DNA from 2 places in the Psychrobacter sp. PSP genome. Region 2 is predicted to be linked to the other one. Evidence: riboswitches for the same ligand, from Rfam matches in the RefSeq annotation. Region 2 holds a riboswitch; the other holds the start of a gene.

Region 1 (7,754 bases), on a different contig from region 2:
TATCGCCTAGATACATATAGACGGTATAGTCTGATACCCGCGCCGCTTGCTGCATGTTGTGGGTAACAATGGCGATGGTATAGTCATTTTTGAGATCTTCTATCAGATCTTCGATAGCGCCCGTCGAGATAGGGTCAAGCGCAGAGGTTGGTTCATCGAGCAGCAATATTTCAGGCTTGGTTGCGACACTACGGGCAATACACAGACGCTGCTGCTGACCACCTGATAGCGACAGGCCGGATGCTTTTAGCTTATCTTTCACTTCTGGCCATAGCGCCGATTTTTTTAGTGCCCACTCCACGCGATTATCTAGCTCGTCTTTGCTGAGCTTCTCATAGAGTTTGACACCAAAGGCAACATTGTCATAGATCGACATGGGAAACGGGGTTGGCTTTTGAAATACCATACCGACCTGCGCGCGTAGCAAGTTGACATCGATGTCTTTGCCCAAAATATTGCGCCCATCAAGGTTGATAGCGCCCTCTGCACGCATTCCTGGATACAGATCATACATGCGGTTAAAGGTACGTAGCAGCGTCGATTTGCCGCAACCTGACGGACCAATGAACGCCGTTACTTTCTTTTCTGCGATATCGATATTGATGTTTTTTAATGCCTGAAAATCATCGTAGTAAAAGTTAAGATCGCGGACTTCCATTTTTGCTTTGGGCATGTTTTTGGGCATATCATGAATACTTTGCTTGGTGAAGTCAGCAGTATTGGGTTGCTGCGATTGCGCACTATGAGACGTGGTTCTATTTAACAAGCTGTCTGTTGTACTGTTAAAGCGATCAGCCGTTGTTTCTGTGCGGGCTTTGCTTACGACATCATTCATAATATTATCCAACCTAGCTTAGTGTATTTCGTATAAATATAAGTAAATACTTGGTATCTTTGCAGCGATATCTGTCTTTATTTGACCTGACCGCGATTGCCAATAAATCTTGCCAAAATATTCAATACCAAGACCGACGCTGTGATCAGCAGCGCGGCTGACCATGCCAGTGTGTGCCAATTATCATAAGGACTCATCGCAAACTGATAGATGGTATTGGGTAAGTTGGCAATTGGCTGACCCATATCGGTACTGAAATACTGATTATTGAGGGCGGTAAATAGTAATGGCGCCGTCTCACCAGTGATACGAGCAAAAGCCAAAAGTACCCCTGTCGTCAGTCCCGCTTTGGCAGCCTTGATAGTCACTTGCGTCACCATTTTCCACTTGGGCGTGCCAAGTGCATAAGCCGCTTCGCGCAAGCTATTGGGTACCAGATTCAGCATATTCTCTGTGGTACGTACGACGACTGGAATGACAATCAATGCCAATGCCAATGCGCCTGCCCAACCAGAGAAACTTTGACCTTTGACCATTAAAGCATATATAAACAGACCAATGACAATGGATGGTGCCGATAATAAAATATCGTTCAAAAAGCGCGTCACTTGGCCAAGCATACTGCCTCTAGAAAACTCAGACAAATAAATACCAGTCATAAGCCCGATGGGTGCGCCGATGAACAACCCTGAAAACGCCAGCATGGCAGAACCCACGATCGCATTGCGCAAACCACCTGGACTCATCGGCGGTGGCGTGTCAGCGGTAAAAATTGGCAGCTGCACCATGCCTTGGAAGCCTTCAATAAACAGCGTCACCAAGATCCATGATAACCAAAATAAGCCAAACACCATGGCTGACATGGCAAACCCCAAACCCAGCTTATTCATCCAGCGACGTTTGTTGTACAGACTCTTGTTGTAACGCCCCACGCTGCTTGGCTTGGTGGTCATGGGCGCATTCATCGCATTGTTAGCAGCCATACTATTTATTTCCCATATCTTTTATCAATATCAATCGAGATCCAATAACCATGCTTAGGCTTATCGGTTACCTGCTTTGTGATCCATGCGCATGAGCATCAGTTTGGCCAACGACAGCACGATGAAGGTGATAATAAACAAGATTAAGCCCAGATGTAGTAAAGATGCTAGATGCAGCTCACTTGACGCTTCGGCAAACTCATTGGCCAATGCTGAGGTGATGGTCACACCAGAAGTAAATAGACTTGGGCTGATATTGAACGCATTACCGATCAAGAAAGTCACTGCCATGGTCTCACCGAGCGCACGACCCAGTCCCAAAATCACGCCGCCAACGACACCCGCTTTGGTATAAGGCAAGATAATCTTGAACATCACTTCCCACGTCGTCGCACCCATACCGTAGGCCGACTCTTTGAGTAGATCTGGCACCACAGAGAAAACATCACGCATGGTGGCAGCGATAAAAGGGATAATCATGATGGCAAGTACCAAGGACGCGGTAAACATCCCTAGTCCCATGGGTGCGCCTGTAAACAGCTTACCGATGATAGGTAGCGGGCCCACATGCTCAATAAACCATGGCTGAATATGCTCACCAAAGAAAGGCGCAAAGACAAACAAGCCCCACATCCCATAAATGATAGAAGGAATACCTGCCAACAGCTCAATGGCAATGCCAAGCGGTTTTTTGAGGAACTTTGGACACATTTCGGTCAAAAATATCGCAATACCAAAACTGACTGGTACAGCGATAACAATCGCGATAAATGACGTCACCAAGGTGCCATAAATAGGCGCGAGTGCCCCGTACTCATTGGAAACCGTATCCCAATTATTACTGCTATAAAACCCCAGACCAAACTCTTGGATACTCGGCCACGCCCCAACAATCAGAGACACCAAAATGCCCCCTAACGATAGGAGGACGAGTATGGCAAACGCTTTGGTAGAATTGACAAATAAAGCGTCGTAACGTTTTTGTTTAGCCAGTTGGGACCTTAAGTCTGTCATAAGTGTCTCAGCATTGAATGGGTGAATTCAAAAAATCAGGGTGTTCATTTCGTTTTATGACAGCAAACGCAACTTGACTAATGATTATCGTGAAATATAGCGATTAGTGTTTTGGTCAAATTTGCTGTGATAAAACCTCTCAAACCACTACCGGAGAATAGTGGCTTAAGAGGAAATCAAAAAGTCATTAAGCAGCTTGTACAGATCGTTTATTGCGCTGGCTTATAAACAGGCTGTCCATCGCTACCTTTGACCTCATTCCATTTCTCTTTGAATAGAGCCACTGCTGTATCAGAGAATGGGACATAGTCTAGCGCCATGGCATCATCATCACCTTGGGTATACGCCCAGTCAAAGAAGTTCAACACGCCAGCGACTTGCTGAGGATTCTCTGGTTGCTTGTGTACTAAGATGAAAGTAGCAGCAGCGATTGGCCATGCTTGATCCGTCTCAGAGTTGGTGATGACTTTATAAAAGCCTTCTTGTTGTGACCAATCGATGTCACCAGCGGCGGCAAAGGTTTCAGCAGATGGCTGCACGATATTGCCCGCGGCATTTTTAAGCGCGGCATGTGACATGTTGTTTTGCTTGGCGTAGGCATACTCCACATAGCCGATAGAGTTTTTCATGCGGTTGACGTAGCTTGAGACGCCCTCATTACCTTTACCACCTGCACCAGTCGCAGAGGTTGGCCACTTGACCGTTTTATCAACCCCAACGCTGTCTTTCCAATCTGGTGATACCTTGGCGAGATAATCGGTAAAGTTAAACGTCGTACCTGAACCATCTGAGCGGAATACTGTGGTGATGGCGGCATCTGGCAAAGTCAAATCTGGGTTCAAGGCTTTGATCGCAGGATCATTCCAGTTATTGATTTTACCCAGATAGATATTGGCTAAGGTTTCACCATCTAGCTTCAACTGACCTGGCTCAACGCCATCGATGTTAACGATTGGCACAACGCCACCAATCACGGTTGGGAACTGGATAAGACCAGACTCTTCAAGCTCTTCAGGTGTTAATGGCGCATCAGAAGCACCAAAATCGACGGTTTTTGATTGGATTTGTTTGATACCACCAGATGAGCCAATAGATTGATAGTTGACTTGGCCACCTGTGGCAGCGTTATAGTCAGAAGACCATTTGGCATAGATCGGCTGCGGGAATGATGCGCCTGCACCTGTGATATTCATGGCAATGTTTTCAGCAGATTTGAAACCCGTGTCAGCAGAAGGCGTTGCCTGAGTCTGCGTGGTGGTTTCAGCCGTGGTAGCGGCGCTACTGGTCGTATCAGCAGCTGGTTCTGCCGTTTCTGTTGACTTATTACACGCCGTAAGCATTAATGTACAACTAACGGCCACTGCTAATAACGAATAACGCATGTAGGACTCCTGAAATTTAACAACGATATAAAAAAGCATTGTTTGTGACATGAGCGTTATCTTGCCAAATCTTTATGACAGTTTAATGACAACCTCTCAAATCCTGCATTCGCTTTACACAATATTTAGCAATCGCCTCTAAGTATCAGTAATATCAAGGAATTTTAATTACTATCAATAACTCCTGTTCTTTGTATCCATGCTAAATAGCAAAATAAGCGCCTGATATTTTCATCCAAATTCCATTAGCCGTTAACGCAGAATTTTGTTAGTATGAAGAAGATTTACAACACTGACAGACTCGGGGTGCGATGTAGCATTGGCCTACTTTATTAAACGTTTATAGTTAAACATTGATAAAAGTAGCCACCTATCTACATTCGCTGAGAGATCACCCGCCGAACCTGATGCGGTTAGTACCGACGCAGGGAAGTCTTAAGCACGTTGTTATTGATGACAACGGACGCGTAAAAATACTTTTTTATCATCGCTATTGTCTAACGATGCACGCCGCATACGTAGATAACGAGAGAAGATAGAAAGCGGCGTCCACTATTTGATGACCATTAACCGCGACAATTTCTTTGCTCGCTGTTAGGTGTTGATAATATAAATTTGTCTGAATGACGAGTGTTTGCCCCGCAGCTACTGGCGGTGTTGCTTTTATTCAAAAACCAACACGCTAGGACAGCATATGACTATTTCAAACAGCAGCTCTTTTGACAATGCCTCTTTAGACAGTGCCTCAGCGCCATCACAAGTCCAAACGCACAACCCAGCCGATAACATACCTCTCGTATCAGACACCAAAGCCGATAAAAAAGCCGACGCGCTAAAGACACCTGCCCACCGCGCCGCCAGTGATGCACGCTTTGAAGAAGACGCGCGCGACTTACACCGTATCCTACCCGCCTCGCGCAAAGTCTATATCGAAGGCTCACGGCCTGATATTCAAGTACCGATGCGTGAAATCAGCTTAACGGATACGCCAGTTGGCGGTACGGGTGATAAGGATGGCGAGCACAATCCGCCTTTTTATGTGTACGATACTTCAGGCGTGTACACTGACCCCAATGTCGAGATTGATCTGACCCGCGGTCTACCCAAACTGCGTGAAAACTGGATCGCCGAGCGCGGTGATACCGAGCAACTAAGCGGTCTGTCTAGCTCATACGGGCAAGCACGTGCTCGTGATATCAGCACTGCCAACCTCAGGTTTGCTCATATTGACAAACCGCGCCGTGCCAAAGCAGGGAAAAACGTCACTCAGATGTACTACGCGCGTCGCGGCATCATTACCCCTGAGATGGAATATATTGCGATACGTGAGACGCAAAAGCAGCATGAACTGACTGACATGCGTCAACATGAGGGTGAGAGCTTCGGTGCCAATATGCCCAAAATTATCACCCCTGAGTTTGTCCGTGATGAAGTAGCCGCTGGACGTGCAATTATCCCCAACAACATCAACCACCCTGAATCTGAGCCAATGATTATCGGGCGCAACTTTTTGGTAAAAATCAATGCCAATATCGGCAACTCAGCGCTCGGCTCATCGATTGATGAAGAAGTCTCCAAAATGACATGGGCCACGCGTTGGGGCGCGGATACCATCATGGATTTATCGACGGGCAATCACATTCATGAAACTCGTGAATGGCTAATCCGCAACTCTCCTGTGCCGATTGGTACCGTACCGATTTATCAAGCCTTAGAAAAAGTCGATGGCGTCGCTGAAGATCTGACGTGGGAGATATTCCGTGATACCTTGATTGAGCAAGCCGAGCAAGGTGTGGATTACTTTACCATTCACGCAGGCGTCCTGCTCCGCTATGTACCGCTCACCGCAAAGCGTTTGACAGGTATCGTCTCACGCGGCGGCTCTATCATGGCGCAGTGGTGTCTGGCGCATCACAAAGAGAGCTTTTTATACACGCATTTTGAAGATATCTGCGAGATTATGAAGCAATACGATGTGGCGTTCAGTCTAGGTGATGGCCTACGCCCCGGCTGCTTGCAAGATGCCAATGATGAGGCGCAGTTTGGCGAACTACGTACGCTTGGTGAATTGACCAAAGTGGCATGGGAGCACGACGTACAGGTGATGATTGAAGGCCCTGGACACGTGGCGATGAACCGTATCAAAGAAAACATGGACTTGCAGCTTGATCTGTGTGCGGACGCGCCTTTCTATACCTTGGGCCCATTAACGACTGACATCGCCCCGGGTTATGACCATATCACCAGTGCGATTGGTGCGGCGATGATTGGCTGGTTTGGTACCGCGATGCTATGCTATGTCACACCAAAAGAGCACTTAGGGCTACCAAACAAAAAAGACGTCAAAGACGGCATTATTACCTATAAAATCGCTGCACACGCCGCCGACCTTGCCAAAGGTCACCCTGGTGCACAGGCGCGTGATAATGCGCTATCCAAAGCGCGCTTTGAATTCCGCTGGGATGATCAGTTCAATCTGGCGCTCGACCCTGATACCGCGCGCGAATATCACGATGAGACCTTGCCAAAAGATGCGCATAAATCGGCACACTTTTGCTCTATGTGTGGTCCGAAGTTTTGCTCCATGAAAATTACGCAAAACGTGCGTGAGTATGCAGCAGGACTGGACAAAGATGCCGCCAATAAAAAGGTAACGCCGCAATCAGGCGACTTAAGCGATGATGATCATTTGATCAAAAAAGTCGATACAGAACTGGTCGGACAAGTAGGCGAAGCCAGTGCTGAAGAAGTCCGTCAAGGCATGGCTGAGATGATGGAAAAATACAACAAGGAAGGACGCCAGTTATACAAAGAGGTATAAGCTTTTTACTATAATAAAAAAGCCCAAACCTGACTATCAGGTTTGGGCTTTTTTAGTTTATGTATTTAGTAATATCAAACCTTCGACGCCTGATAAATCTCCTCAATCGACGTATTGATGGTATCGGCAAACTCTTCATCGCTTTGCTGCTTACTCAACCCTTCGGTAAAGGCGCGCGAGAAGCTGGCAATCATACCGGGGTTTTGTTTGAGCTTCGCGCACGCATCAGTGCGGCTATAACCACCAGATAGCGCCACGACTTTGAGCACTTTTGGATGGTCGACCAGTTCCTGATAAAATCCTGCTTCTTCGGGCAATGTCAGCTTGAGCATTACTTGCTGTTCGTCATTTAAGCGTTCCAGATTACGCAAAATATTGGCTTTTAATAGCACTTCGCAATCATGCTTTTGGGCACTATCAATATTGACCTCTGGTTCAACGATTGGCATCAAGCCTTTTGAGATGATTTGCTTGGCCACATCAAATTGCTGCTGTACAACGAGCTCAATACCATCGACATTTGGCTCATAAATGACTGAGCGCATCTTGGTACCAAATACTGGATAGTTCTTGGCTTTATCTAGCAACAGATCTAGATTAGGCATCGGCTTCATGACTTGGACGCCGCTCATCTGCTCCGCCAAACCTTTATCTACCTTCAAGAATGGAACGATTTGCTTGTCTTCCCACAAATAGTTGGCGGTCGACTTACCATTGAC
Region 2 (7,754 bases):
TATATGTCGGAAAGTAATTTTAAGCAAAAGCAAATAAACGGTTTGCACAGTTGGAAAACAGATAATTTTATTAGGGAGTAATCGTGATAGCCTATCAAATCAGGTCAGTTCAGCTAATTAATCTTGTTAGAGATATAAAAAATGGAAACCTAATTACTAATGCTTATTTTCAAAGAAATCTCGTTTGGAGAGAGGTTAATAAAAAAGAGTTAATTAAAACAGTTCTAGATGGTTATCCCTTTCCATTGATATTTATTTCTAAGGGGGAGATTGACGTGGAAAGAATGATATCGACCTCCTGTATTGTTGATGGTCAACAAAGGTCTAATGCGATTGTTTCTTTTGTAAATAACGAATATCATATAGATGGTAGATATTTCAAAGATTTTAGCGAAGATGAAAAAGCTAATTTCTTCAAATATGAGATACCAGTATGTGAGCTAGATATTAAAAATACTGACCCTAGACTATTGGATATATTCCAAAGAATTAATAGAACTTCAGACTCTCTTACTGGTATAGAGAAAAAAGCTTCTGAATACGGTGCATCTTATTTCATGCTAGTGTGTCAAATGCTATGTAATCAAATAGATGTAAATTTAGCTGATAAAGATAATGAAGATTTCAAACTTGACCCTAATATACCAGAAAGCTTTTTGAACTGGGCTAGAGATAAAACAAATAGCTGTGAGAACATACAAAAATTACTTACTGATGAAAGAATATTTTCTATAAGAGAAATTTCTAGAAAAGTTAATCTTCAGTACACCTTGAATATTGTCTCTACATATTTAGCAGGTTTTTATACTAGAAATGATAAAGTAGATGAATACCTGTTGCTTTACTTGGAAGACTTCAATATGAAAGATGAGATTGTAAATAGATTTGAAAAAGTAGCTGAGTTCTATCTAAGACTTGAGTTAGATGATAAATCAATGTGGTTTAACAAAGCTAATATGTTCTCATTGTTCATTGCTCTTGCTAATTATAGTGAATTAGATAGCTTGGATATATCGAAATTTAGTGAAATATTGAACCAATTTGACAGTTTGGATGTATATGATCATGAATATATGGTTTGGGCTAAAGAGGGAGTTAATAATCTCAAGGAAAGAAGAGGTAGACACAAAATAATTATGAAATATATTTTGAACATACCAGACATACAAGAAGAGTCATTTAAGGATTAACATAATTAAAACTATATGAAAATTTAAGCTGATAACAAAAACCGCCACACCAAACACTATGGCGGTTTTTTATCACTTAAAATATCTTAAACTCTAAAGTATCTACAATGCCCACAGCGACTGGTACTGCTCATCAGTCAACGTCACAATATCGATCTCGGCCAGCATCTCGCGTAGCTCTTGCCACTTACTCGCATCAGGTGTGATCGGTGTAATCAATCTGCCTAACGTATTATCAATAATCGCATCCATCAGCGTATCCGCCTCAGTTTTACTATAGTCATAATACATGCGGCGCGCAGACTCAGGCTCATTTTTACACAGCTCTGTCATCTGATTTGTCACTTGGATAAAAGTATCTATCGCGTCTTTTTTCGCGCTATAGATCTCATCAGTTGTGAGGATTTCTAACGCCGAAAAGTTCGGATAAGGTGACAGATGCTGATCGATAAACGTAAAGTCTAGCCCTTCATGAGTCGCCTCAACCCCTTCAAAGTTATAAAAGCACAGCCATGCACCATCGAGACTTGGGTCTTCTTGCAGGTTTTTTATATGGTAAAAGTCTTTTTGTACAAAGCTCACATTGTCACGGCTGATAGTGAAGCCATTTTTTTTGGCATAGCGCGCTAATATCTCAAAGCCAATACGATTGGTTTTTTCTTCAGCAGCAGGGGTGCAAATGCGAATCGGTTGATTGTTTTTGAGCTTATCCATACTGGACTGCTGCATCAATATGCCGCCATCGGTCTCAAAAAAACAGCCAAGCGCACGCAGATTCGGCGCGTAATGCTCAAACAGATGAATCGGCTCATTCACATGCAGATCGATACTTTGGTTTTGCAATTCAGCAAAGCCATCATAGTGGTCATCAGGCTCGATAATAGTGATATCTAGCCCTGCCTGCTCATATGCGCCTGTGGTCATACCCGCGATAAAAGGTAGGTGATCAGGGTTTAAGAACCATTCGAGGGTAAGGGTCAATTTGGTGGTCGGCTGCATGGTTGTTTCCTTATTAATGATAGAAAACAATCAGACTGATGCTGTTTAAACAAAACAAAAAAGGCAAAACAAGAAAGGCAAAATCTCAACATGTAAGGCGCTATCAGATCAGCGCGTCAGGTAGAGATTTCTCTTATTTATAGACTGCTTAGGGTCTGTCATGCTTGTTTCCTACGTCAGTGCTAACTGCTTCAGGTTCACGGGTGTGTCTCAGCGATGGTTTTAACAATCGTTACAAGGTTAAAAGCAAAGCACCCCGACAAGGTTAAGTGGTGCTGCATTATTTTTGATCAGTACTGCTAATGGCTATTATCGATAGCTACTGCATCATCATATAGTGAAACCATTATAAAAATGGTATAGCAAGATTAAACGCTATTTTTCGCAGCCTCTGGAGACGCAGTCACAGCAAGCAAGAAAAGTAGCATTTAATCGAGCGCGTTTCCTATGCTGCATCAATTTTATTGAGGTTCTACTATAGACGACTTGTAAGCGGCGATGCAAGCGTACAAGGAATGACAATGAAAGGTGATGACTGACGCTCGTTAACCGCCCTTTATAACAGTTCACATTTGTGTTGGCTTTTTATAAGCGCTTTCAATCTTATAAGCGCTTGCAATCGACGTGTTAATAGAAGAGCGCAGTATTTGTCATTGGTACTTACCCAATCACTAACCAACGATACTGATCGATAGCAAAAAGCTTGTATAAATGGGCTTGTACAATTTTTGGTGATATTGCATGCTTGGTTATTCATACAAGTAGCTATGTAAATACTTTTGATGGCTACCAAAATCATTCACCGCACCGTCCATCGACATCACTTATATGACCCATAATAAAAAAGCGTTTTATCATAGGCCTAAGACCAACCAATCTAGAAGTCCAATGATACGCTGGACCTTTGTGACGCTTGGCTGGGTGTTTTTTGTCTTAGGGATTATCGGTATTTTATTGCCTGTGATGCCGACTGCGCCTTTTATACTACTTGCAGCAGGCTGCTGGGCGCGTAGCTCTAAGCGCTTTCATTTTTGGCTGATCAATCACAAATACTTCGGCAAATACGTCCGTGATTGGGAAGAAAATCATGCAGTACCGCTCTATGCTAAGTGGCTTGCGACCATCATGATGGCGATATCGACTGCCATGTTGTTTTATCGTCTGCCCGCTGATATGACATGGGCGGCATGGCTGGTAGCACTGGTCTGTAGCGGGGTTGCCGTCTATTTGTTTCGTCTGCCAAATGCCAAATAAAGTCGCCAATATAGGGCAATAGTTAAGTCCAGTTACATAAAACCTGAGATAAGGCTTGCGATACTAGGATGTTCCCCCTATAATACATCCAAGCTTAAGAGCAGTTCTGCACCAAATCATTACCTCGTAGTATTAGTTATAATCCTTCGTTTTAATATTTATCGTTCAGTAGCTATTTGCAAGCGTTATCGGTCTATTAGACCACAAATAAATTAAATATCAGGGTTATGACTATGTCAGACGTTCAAAAAGGTACAGTTAAGTGGTTCAACGAAGCTAAAGGTTTTGGTTTCATCGCTCCAGAAAACGGCGCAGACGTTTTCGCTCATTACAGCGAAATCTCAGGCTCAGGTTTCAAAACTTTGGCTGAAGGCCAAGAAGTTGAGTTCACTGTAACTCAAGGCCAAAAAGGCCCACAAGCACATAACATCGTTGCTATCTAATTTGTCTTTATAGACAGATAGATAAAAAGATGTAAAAAAGCGAACCTTAGGGTTCGTTTTTTTTTTTCGTCTGTGATTTGGTATTAAATGAAACGACAGATATAAAAATGCCTCCGACTATATGGATAGTTAGAGGCATTTTTGTACTGGGTACTGAGGTAAGTCAATAAGCATGAGCAATTGACTTATTATATAAAGCTAATACCGATATTGATCAGACCACCGCCCAATATCAACCAGCCAAACATCACCGCACCCAATACCAGAGGTTTGACGCCAGCTTGCTTGATCGCGCTTAGATGCGTGGTTAGACCTAGCGCAAACATCGCCATCGTAAGCAGTACGTCATCTAGTCTCACCATACTACGCTCAATGCTTGCAGACATTGGCACCCAAGTATGTAATAAGACGATACCGATAAAAATAAACGCAAACCATGGCACTTTGACTTGCTTGACGCGGCTCATAAATGATGCTGTCTCGCTTTTACTACCTTCATGTTCTATAGCGGCATTATCTACGGAGCGATCTTTGGTTAGCGCAAATGAGAGCACAAGTAAGAAAGGTGCGAGCATCATCACCCGTATCATTTTGGTCACGACAGCAGTGTCGCCAATCTCAGTATTGATGGCATTGCCTGCGACCACGACTTGCGCCACTTCATGTACGGTTGAGCCCGTGTACATGCCGTACTGCTGGGCACTAAGCCAAGGCTGCAACCAACCAAGCTGATAGAGAAAAGGATAGAGCAGCATGGACATGGTGCCAAAGACCACGACCGTCGCCACAGCAATAGTCACTTTATGTGCTTGAGCTTTGACCACTGGCTCTGCAGCAATGACAGCCGCCGCCCCGCAGATACTCGCGCCTGAGCCGATGAGTATAACGGTTTCTTTATCGACTTTTAGCCATCTGGTGCCGATCCAATAGGTCAGTATAAAGGTTGACGTCAGGACGAGAGCATCGGTCATAATCGCTGGCATACCAACGCTCGCCACTTGCGTCATGGTCAGCTTGAACCCATAAAACATGATCGCAAGTCGTAAAATTTGACCTTTTGCAAAAGCGACTCCACTACCTAAGCGTTCAGCAAAATTTGGATAGACGGTGTTGCCCAAGACCATACCCAGCAAAATCGCGAGCGTTAAAGAGGATAAGCCAACGATACGTCCGTTCGACCACGCATCCAAACGCGTATCTAACCATAGACAGAATGCACTACCGATCAGTACCACAGCCAAACCAGCCAAGTGGCGTTGGCTTGGAATGTAGTTACTCACTGAACGACTGACTGATTTGGCTAGTGTATGCATAAGAGGCATATCCTATTACTGATATTAAAATAAGCATAAGCTTATGAGTAGACAGTATAAGCTGACTATATTTATAATAAAAACAGATTAATAAGATATAAACTATCGATATTTTAGGTTAGTGTTTACGGTAGAAATAGATATACCGCGCATGAGTAGCAAAAAAAGACATGTATAGCGAATAAGACAGGCTAAAAAATGACATAAGGCATCATCAATAACATGAAAAAATCTGTACAGACATTGCCAAAGATTACACTTAAGCAGCTCGCTGTTTTTGTCAGTATTTACCAGACAGGTAGCACCAGCCGTGCCAGTGAAGAGATGCATTTATCACAGTCGGCGGTCAGCAGTGCGCTGACAGAGCTTGAGTCTAGATTACAGATGCCATTGTTTGAGCGCGTCGGTCGCAGGCTTAATCAGCATCCCAATGCCCATCCTATTTATATACAGGCACAGGCTATCTTGGGTCAATCGCTCACGCTTGAACATTATCACCAATATCAAGCGAGGCAGATACATATCGGGGCGAGTACCACGATTGGCAATTACGTGCTGCCATCATTGCTTGGTAAGTTATATGAGGCGCTACCAGATGCCAATGTCGATATGTATATTGCCAATACTCAGGAGGTGGTGAGTGAGGTTGAGCAGCTCAATATCGATATTGCTTTAGTAGAAGGGATGCCGCGTCCGATAGACATGAAAGCCATTGAGCAGCGCGAATGGCGAACGGATACGCTGATGATATTTGCCAAACGTGATAGTAAATGGTTAAAGAACGTCGCTATCTATAGCCAAGATAAGGGCTGCTATCAGCTGACTATTAATCAGCTAGCACAGTTGCCGCTACTCGTACGTGAGGCAGGGTCGGGCACACGGCAGATTATCGATGAGCAGTTGCTAAAGTATCTACCCAATGCAGAAGTGGTAAAGGCCATACACCAATCAGAAGCCATCAAACATATGGTGAGTGCAGATATTGGTCTTGGCTGCCTATCGCAGCATGTGATTGAGACAGAATTGGCAACAGGTGAGCTGGTGCAAGTAAGCGTTGCAGGAATCGATCTATCGCGGACATGGTGGCTGGTCTGGCACAAAGCCCGTCATCAAAGCCCCATTTGGCAGACGTTTATAGATATTATCCAACAAGATTAACTGAGATAATGTCAAAATGTGAGGAGTAAAAAAGCGCCGTATTAATCATGATAGGGCGCTTTTTGTTAACTGATAATTCCATATAGCCAAAGCAAATTGCTACGTCGAAACCGGTTTGTCGAGTCTTACGACCAAGCTGTCGCAAGGTACGTTAGGCAAGATATTATCTGCTGTCGCGCCACTGATCCATGCGGCAATACCAGTGCGCTTATGGCGACCGATGACCAACAGATCGACGTCGTGTTTATGACAGTAGCTGACAATACCTTCACTGCTAGAGATAGCGGTAGTGACTTCTGACGTTGCCGCATTGAGCTGGTTGCGTTCAAGGAATTGCGCCAGTTTTGCCCGTGCTTCTTGGCAGCGTTCGTCATCAATCTCATCATAAAGACTTGACGCAGGTACCAGCTCATAGCCGAAGCCCACCATGGTATCTTTGACAATATGCAGCACAGACAACTTAGAACCGGGACGGTTTTCAACGATGCGCTTGGCCTTTTGCGCGACGATATCCGCATCAGAGAGTAAGTCGGTGACCAGTAAAATATGTTCGTAACTCATAACGTCTTCCTCATGTCAGATAGTATTTACTATAGCACTACTATAGAGCGCTGTTAAGTAATGCTTGTCTATCTTTGTGACATAGATTTTGATATGGAACAACACCCGAGTGCAATGCTAACAAATAACAGGTTAACTCGAATGATGAGCCGGCCCCCTTATTCTGATACTGGCTCATCAAGCTTGACGACTAGGCTGTTGCAAGGGATGTTTGGCAAGATATTATCGGCTGTTGCACCCGACTAACCAAGCGGCGATACCGTGACGTTCATGACGCCCAATGATGAGTAAGTCGACCTTTTTTCATGACAGTAGTCAACAATACCTTTACTGTTAGAAATGGCAGCTGTCACCTCAGAGTTGACTGCTAGCCTACTACTGTAGTACTTGCACTCGTCTGCCTTGTACCACTTTTAATATTGATTGACTATAACAGTGCAAACGGTCTCTGTTAAGCGATATGACCATCATTTGAATGTGGCTTTTGTTGGAATTATATTGGGCTGTTTGAAAGAGTGGCGAGCATTTCACGATATATTATTGCCCATGTGCTGACTTGACTTATCAACGACCAAACCCCACTAATAGCGCTAAGCCAATTCTTTTTTAGCCAATATAGCCAATATAGTCACTATAAATACCTGCATAATTGAGTTCAAAAGCCAGTATTGGGTTTAGCATTCAGTTTTTTCAGAAATTGTAAGTCAAAATGTTTTAATAGCCATTTTTACGACTGATAGTTCAATAATTTTTACCACTCTATTTACCCTGATAGTCAGGGCACACGATACGCATTGTAAGCGATAAGGATAACTATGACTGATACCCCATTTACT

Evidence for each region. A riboswitch is a leader RNA that binds a small molecule or an ion and turns the genes downstream of it on or off. The one in region 2 is predicted to bind thiamine pyrophosphate.
Region 1: it holds a riboswitch for thiamine pyrophosphate, as region 2 does, so the genes downstream of both, thiC (phosphomethylpyrimidine synthase ThiC) here and HL061_RS10465 (ABC transporter substrate-binding protein) in region 2, are expected to answer to the same signal.

The regions. Positions count from the first base shown of each region.
Region 1 is NZ_JABLTF010000017.1:79,393-87,146, forward strand. It holds gene pstB (phosphate ABC transporter ATP-binding protein PstB) at 1-685, opposite strand, end outside; gene pstA (phosphate ABC transporter permease PstA) at 913-1,788, opposite strand; gene pstC (phosphate ABC transporter permease subunit PstC) at 1,879-2,832, opposite strand; gene pstS (phosphate ABC transporter substrate-binding protein PstS) at 3,042-4,214, opposite strand; TPP riboswitch at 4,507-4,662, shown strand; gene thiC (phosphomethylpyrimidine synthase ThiC) at 4,909-7,035, shown strand; gene HL061_RS07980 (fructose bisphosphate aldolase) at 7,110-7,754, opposite strand, start outside.
Region 2 is NZ_JABLTF010000020.1:139,366-147,119, forward strand. It holds gene HL061_RS10455 (hypothetical protein) at 1-81, shown strand, start outside; gene HL061_RS10460 (DUF262 domain-containing protein) at 84-1,190, shown strand; gene HL061_RS10465 (ABC transporter substrate-binding protein) at 1,293-2,189, opposite strand; TPP riboswitch at 2,341-2,458, opposite strand; gene HL061_RS10470 (YbaN family protein) at 3,018-3,443, shown strand; gene HL061_RS10475 (cold-shock protein) at 3,677-3,886, shown strand; gene HL061_RS10480 (YeiH family putative sulfate export transporter) at 4,075-5,199, opposite strand; gene HL061_RS10485 (LysR substrate-binding domain-containing protein) at 5,422-6,357, shown strand; gene HL061_RS10490 (universal stress protein) at 6,457-6,918, opposite strand; gene HL061_RS10495 (insulinase family protein) at 7,734-7,754, shown strand, end outside.